Regions from separate parts of the Micromonospora sp. SD12 genome, predicted to be linked through region 1. Evidence: riboswitches for the same ligand, from Rfam matches in the RefSeq annotation. Region 1 holds a riboswitch; each other region holds the start of a gene.

Region 1 (5,085 bases):
CGGCGCCCCCGCTGGCGGCCGTGGCCTCCCCGGCCGAGAGCACGTCGAGCGAGACGGCCATCGCCCGGCAGCCGTTCGCGGCGGCGGTGAAGGCGGCCCCCACCGTGCCCGAGTGCAGCACCGCGCGGCCCGCGTTCGCGCCCCGGTTGATGCCGGAGAGCACCACCGTCGGCGAGGGCCCGAACGCGCCGTGCACCGCGATCAGCGCGATGAAGCCGGGGGAGCCGCCCACCGCGTACGCCGGCACCCCCGGCAGTTCCGGCAGCGGATGCTCGCGGACCACCACGTGCCCGTCCCGCTCCACCGCGGTCATCGCGGCGCTGGTGCCGCTCGCCTCCTCCAGCGGAGCGGCGACGACGACGTCCAGGCCCCGGTCCGCCGCCGCCCGCGCCAGCGCCTGGATGCCGGGCGCGGCGATCCCGTCGTCGTTGGTGACCAGCACCCGCAGCGTCATCGCCCGGCCGCCCGGTCGGCCAACTCGTCGGGGCTGGTCCGCTCCTGCGGCCGGTTGCCGGCCGGTACGAGGCGCACCCGGTCGACCAGGCCGGTGATCGAGTCGAGCCGGCCGGTGCCCAGGCCGTGCCGGGTCACGTTCAGCGCGCCGGCCGCCGCCCCGGTACGGATGGCGGTGCGGATGTCGCCGCCGCGCGCCACCACGGCCGCCACCCCGGCGGTCATCGAGTCGCCCGCCCCACGCGGGTCGGCCGCCTCCAGCCGGGGCATCTCCACCTCGAAGACCTCGCCGTCGACCAGGGCGAGGGCGGGCTTGTCGGCCCGGCTCACCACCACGTTCTCGGCGCCGCCGGCGTGCAGGTCGTACAGGGCCCGGGTGAGCTGCTCCTCCTCCTCGCCGTCGACGCGGCCGTCGGCGATCAGCTCCTCATGGCTGATCTTGAGGAAGAAGACGCCGCTGTCCAGCACGGCGTCGAGGTGCTCGCCGCAGAGGTCGACCACCACCCGGCTGCCGTTGGCCCCGAGGTCGGCGGCGAACCGCCGGTAGAGGTCGGCCGGGACCAGCGACGGCTCGTTCGGCCCGCTCAGCACGCTGACCGTGGCGCGCAGGCCCTCGCCGAGCGCCAGGTTGTAGAGCTCGTCCAACTCGTGCCGGCTGAGCGGCTGACCTGGCACGTCCACGATCTCCTGCCGGGAGCCCTCGCGGCGGTCGTGCACGTACCCGCCGCTGCCGGAGTCGCGTACCACGACCTTCAGGTTGACCCCCTCGCTGACGAGCAGGGGCTCCAGCACCTGGCCGATCTCGCCCCCGAGGGCGGTGCAGAGCACCACGTCGACGCCGAGCGACATCACCATCCGGGCCTGCCAGACGCCCTGCCCGCCGGGGTGCAGGTGCAGCTCCGCGGCGTCGCTGGGCTGGTCGACGGTCACCGTCAGCCGGGGCGTGGGCGCGAAGACCATCACGTGCCCGCTCATCCGTCGTACCCGTTCATGCGCCCACCCCTGACCAGTACGTGCCGTGACCATCCATCAGCTGACCGTAGTGGGCCCGCCAGCCGGACGTCCGCACTCCGGGCGGGATCGGCGCGGCGTTGCCAGGGCGCCCGGCATACGCGACGATCGGGCGACCATCGGCGGTGGGGAGACGGCGTGCTCAGGCGGAGTTCCTTCAGCTACACCGTCCAGGCGCGCTGCTCCATGGCGCGGGCCGCGGCGTTGCTCGTCGATCCGAGGAGGCAGGAGGGCCTGCATCCGCTGATCGTCCGGGTCCGGCGGGTGCCGCCCCGCCCCGGTGCCCGGGCCAGCTACGACATCACCGACCGGCTGGCCGCCGGGCCGCTACGGCTGCCGATCACCTACCGGGCCGACGTCCTGGTCGACGAGCCCGACGAGATCGTCACCGTGGCCCGGCAGTGGCCCGCCACCACGGTGCGCAACCACACCCGGCTGCGGGCGGAGCCCGACGGCGTGGTCCGCGTCGACGTGGACATCACCCTCGCCGCGCCCGCGCCGCTCTTCGGCTACGCGTTCCGCCAGGCGCGCGCCGCCCACCTCGGACTGGCCGCGCGCCTCGCTGCTGTCCTCGACGGTGCCGCACCGCAGCCGCCACCCGCCGACACGCCCCGGTGACCCGCGCCGGGCGGGGCACCGGGGCGTGGGCGTCAGTAGACCGACAGGTGCACGTGGTTGGTGTGGTCGCTGGACGGGTCGCCGTTGGCCCCGCTGTACGACTTCCACCCGCTGCTCGGCAGCCAGATCTGCCGGTACCAGATCACGTAGAGCACGGCGAGCCGGTCGGCGTTGCGCACGTAGAACGCCGCCAGGTTGTTGCCGTACGTCCGGTCACCGCCGGTGGCGTCGCCGCCGAAGCCGCCCTTCTGGGCCGCGAAGTCGCACGCCCGGCCCTTCGGGTGCTCGCCGGAGCCGCCGGGGCGGTAGCAGGAGACGTAGCGGGTGAAGCCCGCCGCCTTGGCCTGGTTGAGCGCGTGTAGCGTGCGCGGCGTGATGCAGCCGTTGGCGGGGGTGGGGTCGTTGACGCTGCACGACTCGCGCGGCCAGGAGCCGTCGGAGTTGCGTGGCGCCGCCTTCGCCGTCTTGCTGGAGGTGCCGCCCGGCGAGCCGCCCCCGCCCGCGGACTGTCGCTGTTGCTGCTTCTGGTTGGCGACCGTCAGCGCCCGTTCGGCCTGCTCCTTGCGCTTGGCCATCACGGTGACCTGCTTGCGCTGCTCCCGGATCTCGCCGTCCAGGGCGAGCTTCGTGCGCGCGGCCTCGTCCCGGGTCTGCTGGAGCTCGCGCAGGGCCCGGTCCTCCTTGGCGGCCACCGCGTCGAGGGCGGCGGCGCGGTCCATGAAGCCGTCCGGCGAGCCGCTGTTGAGCAGGGCGGACGCCACGCTGAGCCGGCCGGTGCGGTAGGCGGCCCCCGCGATCTCGCCGACCTTGGCGCTGCGCGCCGTCAGCTCGACCTCGGTGGTCTTGAGCTGGGCGGCGAGCTGCTGCTGCCGTTTGGCCGACGTGGCGAGGGCGCGCTTGGCGTCGAGGTAGCCCTTGCTGGCGGCCTCGAGTTGGGCCCGCAGGGCGGGCGTGCCGCCCTCCTCGTCCTGGCCGGGGGCGGCGGCGAGCAGGCCGGCGCGGGTGGCGGCCGCCGCCGGGGCGGCGGTGACCGGGGCCACCGCGGCGCCGAGGGCGAGCATCGTGGTGATCAGGGCCGCCGTCCGGGCGGCACGTCGTCGTACAGGTGCCATCACTGGCATACACGTGTCCTTCCGTCAGCCGCCGACCGGGTTAGCTGACGGGTTCGGGACGGAAGATCCCTACCGCTGACGCGGATGCACCCCACGAACATGGTTCCCCGGTTCGCCCCGCCGGGCGATTAGGCGGCGGCCACCGCCGGCACCGGTGGGTGCCGCCTGGCGGAGGCCGAAGCCGAGCCTACCGGTGCCGGTGTGACTGCTGCAGCGCAGGTGACGCACGGTGCATGTCCACTAACAGTCAAATCCGGCATAAGGCAACAATACTCTCCCAGATTTAAGGTTGTCCTCATTACCACTCGACCGCCCCGCAAGCCCCTGGCGACGCTCCCGGCTCGATCTGCAACGTGGCGTGCTCGATCTGGAAGTCGTCGTGCAGGGCGGCCCGGGCGGCGCCCAGCACCGCGCCGACCTCCGCGTCGGGTGTCATGGTCAGGTGCGCCGAGGCCACCTCCATCCCGGAGGTCAGCGTCCAGACGTGCAGGTCGTGCACCTCGGCGACGCCGGGCACGGCGGCCAGCCGGTCGTGCACGGCCGTGACCTGGAGGTGCTCCGGCGCGGCCTGGACCAGGATGCGCAGCGCCGCCCGCCCGAGCCGCCAGGTGCGCGGCAGGATGAACAGCCCGATCGCGACGGCCACCAGCGGGTCGGCCCACCACCAGCCGGTGGTGGTGATCAGCAGGGCCGCCGCGATCACGCCGAGTGACCCCAGCAGGTCGCCGAGGACCTCCAGGTACGCGCCGTGGACGTTGATGCTCTCCTTCGCCCCCGAGCGCAGCAGGGCGAAGGCGCCGATGTTGGCGAGCAGGCCGAGTACGGCGACCACCAGCATCGGGCCGGCCAGCACCTCCGGCGGGTCGCCGAAGCGGCGTACCGCCTCGATCACGACGTAGACCGCGACGCCGGAGAGCAGCACGGCGTTGGCCAGGGCGGCGAGCACCTCCAGCCGGTAGAGGCCGAACGTGCGCTGCGGATCGCCGCCCGCCCGCCGGGTCGCCGAGATCGCGGCGAGCGCCATGCCGATGCCGAGCACGTCGGTGAACATGTGCCCGGCGTCGCTGAGCAGGGCCAGCGAGCCTGTCCGGAAGGCGGCCACCGCCTCCACCACCATCAGGCCGGCGAGCAGACCGAACGCCGCCCAGAGGCGGCCCCGGTGGCGGTGTGCGGCGTTCGCCACCGACCCGTGGTGGTGGTCATGACCTGCGCCCACGCGCCCATCCTCCCTCTGGGGGTCCGGATTCGCGTTCAATTTATGCTCACATCGCTATGTATGCAAGTAACGGATCCTCAGCCGGTCGGGTCGACGGTGGTCAGCCGCTGGGTGGCCCGGGACAGCGCCACGTAGAGCGTCCGTACGCCCGACCCCGGGTCGGCCCGGATCTCGCTCGGGGCGACGAGGACGACCCCGTCGTACTCCATGCCCTTGGCCTCCAGGCTGGTCACCACCTGAAGGCGCGGCGCGGCCAGGCCGGCCAGCCAGCCGGCGACCTCGTCGCGGCGGGGCACGGGCGTGATCACGCCGACCGTGCCCTCGACCTCGGCGAGCAGCGCCGTGGTCGCCGCCGTGGCGGCTGTCTCCAGCTCCGCCGGCGGCACCACCAGCGCGACCGGGTCGACGCCGGTGGACCGCACCGCCCTGGGCAGCGGGAGGTCCGGATGCAGCCGGCGGATCTCGGCCGCCGCCACCGCGAAGATCTCCGCCGAGTTGCGGTAGTTGGTGGTGAGGGTGAAGTGGTGCCGCTTGCGCCGGCCCAACGCCTGGTCCCGGGCCCGGGTCAGCTCCTCCGCCTCGCCCGTCCACGCCGTCTGGGCCGGGTCGCCCACCACGGTCCAGGAGGCCAACCGGCCGCGCCGGCCGATCATGCGCCACTGCATCGGCGAGACG
Region 2 (5,085 bases), on a different contig from region 1:
CTACCTGCGCAGCACCGAGACCGTGGCGAGCCGCAGACCGACCGGCCGGGGCGGCGGGGCCCGGGGCGGCGGGAAGGCGCCGACCGAACCGCCCCCGGTCGGGCCGACGGCGCGTACGCGGACCGACAGCAGCGCCGCCAGCAGCAGCGTGGCCGCGAACGCGCCCAGCACGGCCAGGCACACGCCCCACCCGGGCAGCCCTCCCCCCGTGCCGCCGCCCGCAGGCAGCAGTTCCTCGGAGGCGCAGCCCCCGGGACAGCCCACCACGGCCTGGAGGGCCGCCCCGACGGCGTGCGGAGCGGCGACGTCCCGCGAAGGCGGCACGAGCGCGGGCGCGGCGGGCGCGGCGGAGGCGATGGACGCGAGGGCGGCGTGCGGCACGTACGCGACGAGCGCGACAGCGGCATGCGGGACGGGCGGGACGGCTGCGTGCCGGACCGGCGCGAGGACGGCGTGCGGGACGGGCGCGACGGCGATGTGCGCCGACGGGTTCGCGGAATGACCGGTCTGGTGCGAGTCGTGGCCGATCGTGTGCATCGCGGCCAACCCGAGCAGCGTGCCGACGAGCAGCAGGAGCCGCGCGCCCCGCGCCGCCGTCACCGTCGTCCACACATCCGTCACGCTAGCGCGTCGACCCGTTCCGCACGGGTAGCACCCGCGGCGGGCCTCCGCACGTGTGCGGGCCGGGCGCGCGTAGGTCACGCGTGTGGGCGGGCCGGACCTGTGCGGCGAAGGTCGCGTCGCGACACCACCCACACGACCTGCGCCCCCGATGCCGGGGTGGCTACCATTCGGCCGGTGGCCCTCCGGACTCCGCACCACCCGCCCCGCGCCCCCCACCGGGCGACGGCGCCGACCACCCGTCGCCGGACGGGAGCCGACGACCACGGCACGTGACCACACCGCCACGTGGAGGCGGTTCCCCGCCCCACCCCCGTGGCGACGCTGAACCGACCGGCCCGCCGGCCCGTACCCCGCCCTGGACTCGTTGGGAGACACACGTTGGGCGCCGATCACACCCGTCCCGCTCCGTCCGCCCCGCCCAGGGTGCGGCGGATCCTCGTCGCGACGGTGGTGCCCCTCTTCGTCGCCACGCTGATCGCCGCCCTGGTGCTGTGGCCGTGGGACGCGCCCGACCCCGCGGCCGGCACCGAGCCGCCCCGCTACCACGGCACCGTGACCCGGGTGGTGACGGAGCCGTGCCCGCCGGCCCCGGAGGTGCCGGAGGGCAGCCCCGACGCCCCGCGGGGCCCCTGCGGCACCGTCACCGTACGGGTCGAGGACGGCCCCGACGCCGGCCAGCAGGTCCAGACGCCGGTCCCGGCCGGCCCCGGTGCGCCGACCGTCGCCGTGGACGACGAGATCATCCTGGTCGAGCTCATCGACCCCGCCGATCCCACGGCCAGCTCCTACAACATCGCGGAGCACCAGCGCGGCAAGCCGCTGGTCTGGCTGGTGGCGCTCTTCGCGGCCGCGATCGTCGCCTTCGGGCGGTGGCGGGGGCTGGCCGCGCTGGCCGGCCTGGCGGCGAGCTTCGCCATCCTGCTGACCTTCGTGCTGCCCGGCATCAGCGCCGGGAGCCCACCGCTCCTGGTCGCGGTCGTCGGCGCCGCCCTGATCATGTTCGTGGTGCTCTACCTGACCCACGGCGTGACCGCGCAGACCTCGGTCGCCGTACTCGGCACGTTGGGCAGCCTGGTGCTGACCGGCGTCCTCGGCACCATCGCCACCGCCGCGGCCCACCTGACCGGCTTCGGCTCCGAGGACGCCACCACGCTGTCGATGTACCAGGCCGACGTCGACCTGCACGGGCTGCTGCTGGCCGGCATCATCATCGGCTCCCTCGGGGTGCTCGACGACGTCACGGTCACCCAGGCCGCCACCGTCACCGAACTGGCGCACGCCAACCCGGGACTGTCCCGCAGGCAGCTCTACCGGGCGGCGACCCGGGTCGGGCGGGCGCACATCGCCTCGACGGTGAACACGATCGTGCTGGCGTACGCCGGCGCCTCGCTGCCGGTGCTGCTCCTGCTCACCGCCGACTCGCGGGCGGTGACCCAGCTTCTCACCAGCGAGTTCCTCGCCCAGGAGATCGTCCGCAGCGCGGTCGCCACCCTGGGGCTGATCGCCGCCGTGCCGCTGACCACCGGCCTGGCGGCCCTGGTGACCACGGCGGGCCGGCGGGCCGGGGAGCCCACCGACCGCGAGGCCGCCGCGCCCGCGCCGACGCCCCGGCCGGCGGCCGACCGGTCCGAGGCGCTGGAGGCGCTCAGCGGACCGCGCGGAGACACGCCGTCCGCCGCCCCCGCCGGATGGCCCGACCAGAACAGGAGAACGGACACCGCATGGTGACACTCCTCTGCGTGACGGATCATGGTTCCCGCCCTGATAGACGCGTCACTGGTCACCGTCAGCCATTACGAAATAACGCATTTAGTCGGCTTAGGGACGTAGATCCCCGGGAGTGCTCTCGGGTAACCTCGCTGCCGGTCACCGCCGAAGGCGCGCAGCGGCGCCTGCGGTGCCGCCGCCCAATCGCCGCCAGGCGAGCCGGGGACCCAGGCACGTGGGGTGAATCCGCGACAGCGGTAGGGGCCACTTCCGCCCCGAACCCGTCAGCTAACCCGGTCGGCGGTCGACGGAAGGGAAAACTGTGACGGCACCCCTACGCCGCTGGTTGACGCCCGTGGTGGCCGTACTCGCCGCCCTGGCGGTCTTCGCCGGGCCTCTCCCGGCGGTGGCCGCGCCCACCCCACCCAAGCCCTCCGGCCACGGCGACGACGAGCCCAAGCTGCTCGACGACCTGATCGAGGCCCGCAACCGGTCCTATGTGCAGGCCAAGGCGAAGCTGGAGAAGTCGAAGAAGCGCCAGCTCGAACTGGCTCTGGAGGTCAACCGGGCACAGGCCGAGCTGAACGCGCTGGCGCCGCAGGTCAGTCAGATCGCCGCCCAGTCCTACCGGACGGGACGGATCGGCGCGGTGTCGATGCTGCTGGACACCGCCAGCCCCGACTCGTTCGTCAAGCGTGCCGCCGCCCTCGACGAGCTGAACCTGGTCAACTCCAAGAAGCTCGCCGAGGTGAACGCGGTCAAGAACCGCGCCGAGCAGGCGAAGCTGGCGCTCGACGCCGAGGTCCGCGAGCAGCAGAAGCTGACGAACGAGATGGCGCGCGGCAAGCGGGAGGCGGAGAAGGCACTCGCGCTGGTCGGCGGCAGGGGTCTGACCAGTGGCAAGGTGGTCGCCACCTCGCCGGTGGCGAAGATCGCGCCGGGACGTACGGCCGACGGCGACTGGAAGCCCCTGGGGTGCACCGAGGACGACCCCACCACCTCCGGCTGCATCACCGCGCGCACGCTGCACATGTACAAGGAGGTCAAGCGGGTCGGCTTCAACCGGTTCGTCGGCTGTTACCGCTCCGGCGGGCCGTACGAGCATCCGAAGGGCCGGGCCTGCGACTGGTCGTTGCAGAGGAGCGGCTTCTCTCCCTGGCACAACGACGACACCTACATGTACGGCAACAACCTGACCGCGTTCCTGGTCCGCAACGCCGACCGGCTCGGCATCTACTACGTGATCTGGAACCGGCAGATCTGGTTCCCGGCGACGGGCTGGAGTTCCTACAGCGGCCCGTCGAACCACACCGACCACGTGCACGTGTCACTGCTCTAGCCGCCCGCCCACGGGCCGGCGAAGCCGGGACCGACACAGGGCCGCCCCCGCCGGACGCGGGAGCGGCCCTGTGTCGTCGTGCGGCCCGACGACGACCGGTCGGGACGGGTCGGCGGGAGGATCAGGCGGCGCTGGCGGCCGGCTCCGGCGCGTCGACCGTACGGGCGGGCACGGCGGCCACCGTCCGCACCTCGCCGGCGGTCAGCCGGTACGACATGCCGACCACCCCGCAGCGGCCGGCGGCCACCTCCGCGGCAAGGACGGCGGAACGGTCCAGCATCGCCTCGACGGTGTGCGCGATGTGGATGTCGACGATCCCGTCGATGTCCTCCACGCCCTCGGCGGCGGCCCGCCGCAGACTGGGCACCACGGCGTCCACCACGGCGCAGAGATGTCCGACCGGCGAGGTGCCGGTGGCGTCCGCCGCGCGCGCCGCCTGGACGGCCCCGCAGGAGTCGTGCCCGAGCACCACCACCAGGGGCGTGCCCAGGACGGTGACGGCGTACTCGACGCTGCCCAGCACCTCGGGGCCGATGGTGTGCCCGGCGGTGCGGACCACGAAGAGGTCACCCAGGCCACGGTCGAAGATGATCTCGGCCGCGAGGCGGGAGTCGGAGCAGCCGACGATCACCGCGAAGGGGTGCTGCCCGTCGGCGACCGCGGCGCGGTGCCCGGCGTCCTGGTTGGGGTGGCGCGGCGCGCCGGTCACGAACCGCCGGTTGCCCGCGTGCAGCTCGGCGAGCGCCTGCTCGGGACTCCCGGGGACGACCGGGGCGGTGCCGGCGTCGGCCGGGGCGGTGCCCGTGGTCGACACCGAAAGCGTCCGCTCCGGGCCCGGTTGACTGCCTGGCGATCCGGGACGACTCATCCCACACCTCGCTCCCTGACGTGAACGGCCTGGTCACCCGGGCCGACGCTGGACGCGGGCTGCCACCACGGTCACACGCACTGCAAGGTACGTCAAGGTATGCGTGATATCCATTTCATATGTTCGTCGGCGCGCTCATTACGCCAGCCGGCCGGCGGTTCACGCGCTCGCGCGTCGGCCAGCGCGCGAGGGCGCGCGGCGGGCACGCGGGAGGGGCCATACGATGGCGGGCATGGCGACGACTGGGGAGAACGGGAGCACCCGTAACTGGACGTTCCTCACCAACCACGGGCACGTGCTGCTCGCCATCGCCCGCAACCCCACCGCCCGGCTCCGCGATGTCGCCGACGAGGTGGGCGTCACCGAACGGGCCGCCCAGGCGATCGTCGCCGACCTGGAGGCCGGCGGTTACCTCAACCGCACCCGGGTCGGCCGGCGCAACGAGTACACGCTCAACCCCGCCGGCCGGTTCCGGCACCCCGCCGAAGCGGACCGGCAGGTCGGCGCCCTGCTCGCCCTCTTCACCGACGAGCAGGAGCCGGTCGAG
Region 3 (5,085 bases), on a different contig from region 1:
GCGGCGTGGCTGAAGACCAGGTTGCCGTTGTTGTCGCCGATCCAGTTCCGTTCGTGCGTCTCCTCCGGGGAGTAGACGTCGAAGGGGCCCTTCTTCGCCCGCATCAGGATCCGCTGGTGCATCCGTCCCCGCCTCTCGTGGCCTCCGGGTCCCGGAATACTAGCCACCGGTCGGCGCGGATCCGGAGGCTGTCGCCGCCCGTCACGGTTCGGGACGCAACGGTCACCGAGGGGCGGGAGGAACGCGCGCCGCCTGGTGGGACGGAACGGACACTCACGGACGGGACGGAAAAGAGTCTCAGGGGCGCCGGGTAGGGTGCCCGGCGGGGCGGCGCCGACCGGTGGGCCGCCGACGGGCCCCGCGCAGGTGCCCGACGGGGCCGAGGAGGAGACGTACGTGCTGGTGACCCTGGGGATCTTCGGGATGCCGGCATGACGGGGACCGCGACCGACGCGCCGGCCGTCCGGCCCGCGTCCCCGGCCAGCCGCCTGCCGTCGCTGACCGGGCTGCGCTGGGTCGCCGCCCTGCTCGTCTTCGGTTTCCACGTCGCGACGATGGGCATCATCGCCGAGCCCGGCCACAAGGCCGTCGTGGACTGGGCCTTCGCCCTCGGCCTCTCCGGCGTGCAGTTCTTCTTCATCCTCAGCGGCTTCGTGCTGGTCTGGTCGGCCCGGCCCAGCGACACCCGCCGGGCGTTCTGGCGCCGCCGGGTGGCCAAGATCTGGCCGAGCCACGTGGTGCTGTGGGTGGCGGCCCTGGCGGTCGCGGCCTGGTTCGCCGACCCCGTGGACCGGGTCGTCGCGGTGGAGAACCTCTTCCTCCTCCAGGCTTGGGACCCCCGGCCGGGCCACTTCTACAGCATCAACACGGTCAGCTGGTCGCTGTCCTGCGAGTTCTTCTTCTACCTCTGCCTGCCGTTGGCCCTGCCGTTCATCCGCCGGGCCCGGCCGTGGGCGCTGTGGGCCGTCGTGGTCGCGGTGCCGCTGCTGATCCTGGCGCTCTGGCCGGCCCAGTCCCTGGTGCCGGAGGAGAGCCGCTGGTGGTTCACGCAGGTCTTCCCGCCGGTGCGGTCGCTGGAGTTCTGGATGGGCGTGGCCGCCGCCGAGCTGATGCGGCGCGGCCGGTGGCGGGGCCCGGGCCTGCCGGTGGCCAGCCTGGTCTTCGTGGCGACCTGGGTGCTCGCGGCGCAGTGGGTCCGTGCCGAACTGTGGGCGGCGCTGCTCTCGGTGGCGTACATCCTGGTCATCGCGGCGGCGGCGGACGCCGACGTGCGCGGGCGGCGCTCGCCGTGGCGGTCCCGCCCGATGGTCTGGCTCGGCGAGGTCTCCTTCGCCTTCTACCTGGTGCACGTCCTGGTGATGATCAGCGTCCTGCGGTTCACCGGCGACTGGGGCGTCGGGTTCCCCGGCTGGTGGGGGCTGGCGGTGGTGCTCGGCTTCCTGCTGGTCAACCTGGCCCTGGCCGCCCTGCTGCACCGCTTCGTCGAGACGCCCATGATGCGGCTGCTCACCCCGCGCAGGGCGGCCCGCCCGACGCCGCGGGACGGGGACGACGGCGGGAAGGACCCCGGCGCCTCCGGGCCGCCGCCGGGGCAGCGGGGCGACGCCGTGCCGCGTCCCCGGCCCGCCGACCACCCCGCGGCGTACGTCGACTCGCGCTGACCGCCCCGGCGCGGGCCGACCCGCCCGCGCGGCCAGCGCCCCGGGGCGGAATCCCACCCGTCGAGAAAGCCCGACCGTTTCCGTGACGCCGGTCACCGCGACGCCGAACCGGTCATCGGGCGCGGCCGGGTCGTTTCCCGCCGGGGTTTCGGGGTCGATGCCCGCCACTCGTCCCGTTGTCACCCTCGGGCGCCGGCAGAAACGGTCGTCCCATTGAGTCACGTCAGTGGTGAGGTGCCCGCAAAAATTGCGTCCCCATCAAGGTTTAAGCAGGTGGGGTGGGGTTGGCAGGGGGCGGACCGGCCAGTAATGTCGGCGCGTCCGGTGCGGTACCCGATCGTCCAGAGGCGACGCCGCACCGACCCGCCTAATCGTGAACGACGAGCCGGGGACCCAGTGCTTCGTGGGGTGAATCCGTGGGCCGCAGGCCTGTGGTAGGGCGTTCTTCCCGCCCGAATCCGTCAGCTAACCCGGTCGGCGGCGTCGGAAGGAGTTCCATCCCCGTGCAGCACCCACCCACCCCTCGGTTGTTCCGCCGTCTCCACGGCGCCGCGGTGCCCGCGCTCGCCCCTTCGCAGGTCGCGAGCTGACCGACCGGTCACCGTCCGTCGCCCGGCATCCCGGGCGCATTCCCTGAGTGGCCCACGACCCGCACGGACGCCCGTCCGCGCGGTCGGTCCGCCCTGCCCTCGGCGCGGACCGCCGGCCGCTCGCCCCCCGAGCCCGTGGAGGAAATCGTGAAGCACCACCTCAGGCGACAGCTACGTCGCCTCACGTCCGAGCGTTCGTACCAGTTGGCCGCCGCGTCCGCCGCGGCGCTCGTGCTGGCGTCGGGCACGGGCGCGCTGCTGGCCGGAGCCGACGAGGCCCCCGCCGCCGCGCAGGCCCCGGTCGCCGCGAGCGAGCCACGCGAGGACACCGCGGCCTCGCGCGGCCAGGCCCGGATCGCGACGGCCCCGTCCAGCGCGGCCCCGGCCACCGCCACCGCCACCGCCGCCCCCTCGGCCAGCGCCACCAGCACCGCCCCGGACCCGGACCTGACGCGCAAGCCGGAGCCGCCGAAGCCCCCGGCCGCGAAGAGCCTGGACTACGACTACCAGGCCCAGACCACGTTCTACAACTGCGGTCCGGCGGCCGTCCGGCACGCCCTCAGCGCCGCCGGCATCGCGCGCAGCCAGGACGCCCTCGGTGCCCAGCTGGGCACCGACCAGATGGGCACCGACTCGGCCCAGGACACCACCCGCGTGCTGAACGCGACGGTGAAGGGCGAGCCGTACCGGACCCGGATGATCCCCGGCGGCGCCGCCACCCCGGCGCAGATGGACCGGCTCCAGGCCGACGTCGTCGCGGCCATCGGTGACGGGCGGGGCGTCGTGGTGAACGTCGCGGGAAGCGCCACGGACACCGACGGCGGCTGGCACTCGTTCCCCGGCGGCCACTACATCGCCGTGGTCGGCTACCAGGACGAGGGACGGCTCGTGAAGATCGCCGACTCGGCGAACCCGGCGACCGCGTCGTACTGGATGAGCACCATCGCCCTGGCGAACTGGGCTGCCACCCGCGGCTACTCCGCCTGAGCGATCCCGACGGGCGTCGGCCCCCCACCCCGGGGGCCGGCGCCCGCTGTCGTGTCCGGGTCACGGCCCTCGCCCGGCGCCCCGGTCGGTGACAGACTGCGCGGCATGGTCGATGAATCGGGTGACCGCGACGGCCGGCGCGTGCTTCTGCTGCTGCACGGCATGGGTGCGACCGGCGACGTGTGGCTGCCCTGCGCGTCGCTGCTGGAGCGTCGCTGGGCGGGACGGTGGCTGGCGCCGGACCTCGCCGGCCACGGCTGGTCGCCGCCGCTGCCGGAGTACTCGTTCGCGGGGCTGGCCGGGCGGATCGCCGCCGGGCTGACGGCGGGCGACCGGCTCGTCGTGCTGGGGCACTCCCTCGGCGGGGTGGTCGGGCTGGCGCTCGCCGCCCGCGGCGCCGGGGTTCCGGTCGAGGCCGTGGTCGGCGTCGGCATCAAGGCGGTCTGGTCGCCGGCCGAGCTGGCGAAGGCGGGTGAGCTGGCGGCCCGTCCGGTGACCTGGTTCGCGAGCCGGGACGAGGCGGCCCGCCGCTACCTGCGGGTGGCCGGCCTGACCGGGCTCTTCGCACCGGACCATCCCGTCGTGGAGGCCGGGCTGCGGCAGGTCGACGGCCGCTGGCGGCTGGCGATGGACCCCGCCGCGTTCGACGTGGGCGAGCCGGAGCTGCCCGCGCTGCTGGCGGCGACCGACGTGCCGGTGCTGCTGGCCCGTGGCGAGCACGACCCCATGGTCACCGACGCTCAGCTCAAGGAGCTGGGCGTGCCGGTCGCCACCCTGCCCGGCCTCGGGCACAACGCCCACGTGGAGGCCCCCGGGACGGTCCTGGACCTCGTCGAGCCGTACCGCTGACCGTCCCCGCCGGGGCGGGTCAGGTGGCGGGGGAGAGCGTCGCCTCGTCCGGGTCGACCGGCAGGCCGGGCCCGCCGGCGGTACGCGGGGCCGGCGGGTTCCAGCCCTCGTCGAGCTGCCGCCGCGCGGCCGTCAGGAACGCCTCGGCGTACGACTCGGCGGGGAAGTCGCCCAGGTAGCGGCTCCGGGTGACCCAGCGGGCGGAGGCCAGCGGATCGGTGTCCAGCAGCGCGGTCAGCACCTCGTCCGCGTTGGACATGTCGCGCCGCAGCACGTAGCCCGATCCGGCGAGCGGGAACTGCTCGCAGAACCGGTCGCCGGAGCCCACCATGTCGGTCACCGCGTACGGCTTGCCGGAGTAGAGGTAGTCGGAGATCACCCCGGACACGTCGGAGATCAACGCGTCCGAGCGGTTCACGCACTCGGTCAGGGTCAGCTCCCGGCTGGCGGCGGCGCCGAAGACGTGCTGCCGGCCGCTGCGCGCCCGGTCGGCGGCCAGCAGTTCGGTGAGCCGGCCCAGCTGCCGGGCGGACGCCGGGTTCTGCGAGGTGTACGGGTGGGCCCGCAGGATCACCGTCGCGCCCCGGTCGAGCAGCCGGCGCAGCAGCGTCTCGGCCACCGGCAGGGAGCAGTAGTTCGCGTCCGCGTTGTGCCCGGTCCAGGTCGGCGTGTAGAGCACGGTCGGGTCGGCCCGGCCGTGCGCCGGCTCGGGGCGTACCTCGATCGACTCGACCTGCGGGCGGCCGACGACGACGAACTTCTCCGCCGGGATGTCCACCCCGGCGCGGGCGTACCGGTCGATGGCGGCCTGGCCGGCGACGAAGATCCGGTCGAAGATCGCCGAGACGGGGTTGGCGCTGGGCGCCTTGTCGCTGTCGCCGTGGTGCAGTTGGACGTGGGTCAGCTGGGTGAAGCGGATGCAGTGGCTGTTCTTCGCGCCGTGGTTGACGTAGAAGGCCACCCGCAGGCTGGGCACCAGCGCCTCGTCCATCGCCCTG

What was found. A riboswitch is a leader RNA that binds a small molecule or an ion and turns the genes downstream of it on or off. The one in region 1 is predicted to bind cyclic di-AMP.
Region 2: it holds a riboswitch for cyclic di-AMP, as region 1 does, so the genes downstream of both, ACTMS2_RS06760 (coiled-coil domain-containing protein) here and ACTMS2_RS09425 (coiled-coil domain-containing protein) in region 1, are expected to answer to the same signal.
Region 3: it holds a riboswitch for cyclic di-AMP, as region 1 does, so the genes downstream of both, ACTMS2_RS17580 (C39 family peptidase) here and ACTMS2_RS09425 (coiled-coil domain-containing protein) in region 1, are expected to answer to the same signal.

Annotation. Positions count from the first base shown of each region.
Region 1 covers NZ_JBQHDF010000003.1:528,217-533,301, reverse strand. Annotated here, with positions in the region: gene surE (5'/3'-nucleotidase SurE) at 1-454, opposite strand, end outside; gene ACTMS2_RS09435 (1-phosphofructokinase family hexose kinase) at 451-1,428, opposite strand; gene ACTMS2_RS09430 (SRPBCC family protein) at 1,603-2,082, shown strand; gene ACTMS2_RS09425 (coiled-coil domain-containing protein) at 2,115-3,194, opposite strand; cyclic di-AMP (ydaO/yuaA leader) riboswitch at 3,208-3,339, opposite strand; gene ACTMS2_RS09420 (cation diffusion facilitator family transporter) at 3,493-4,410, opposite strand; gene ACTMS2_RS09415 (HelD family protein) at 4,488-5,085, opposite strand, start outside.
Region 2 covers NZ_JBQHDF010000002.1:638,049-643,133, forward strand. Annotated here, with positions in the region: gene ACTMS2_RS06750 (hypothetical protein) at 1-612, opposite strand; gene ACTMS2_RS06755 (YibE/F family protein) at 1,003-2,352, shown strand; cyclic di-AMP (ydaO/yuaA leader) riboswitch at 2,519-2,650, shown strand; gene ACTMS2_RS06760 (coiled-coil domain-containing protein) at 2,654-3,670, shown strand; gene ACTMS2_RS06765 (carbonic anhydrase) at 3,792-4,538, opposite strand; gene ACTMS2_RS06770 (helix-turn-helix transcriptional regulator) at 4,762-5,085, shown strand, end outside.
Region 3 covers NZ_JBQHDF010000008.1:78,300-83,384, forward strand. Annotated here, with positions in the region: gene ACTMS2_RS17570 (polysaccharide pyruvyl transferase family protein) at 1-122, opposite strand, end outside; gene ACTMS2_RS17575 (acyltransferase family protein) at 432-1,661, shown strand; cyclic di-AMP (ydaO/yuaA leader) riboswitch at 2,016-2,156, shown strand; gene ACTMS2_RS17580 (C39 family peptidase) at 2,387-3,238, shown strand; gene ACTMS2_RS17585 (alpha/beta fold hydrolase) at 3,344-4,087, shown strand; gene ACTMS2_RS17590 (CDP-glycerol glycerophosphotransferase family protein) at 4,107-5,085, opposite strand, start outside.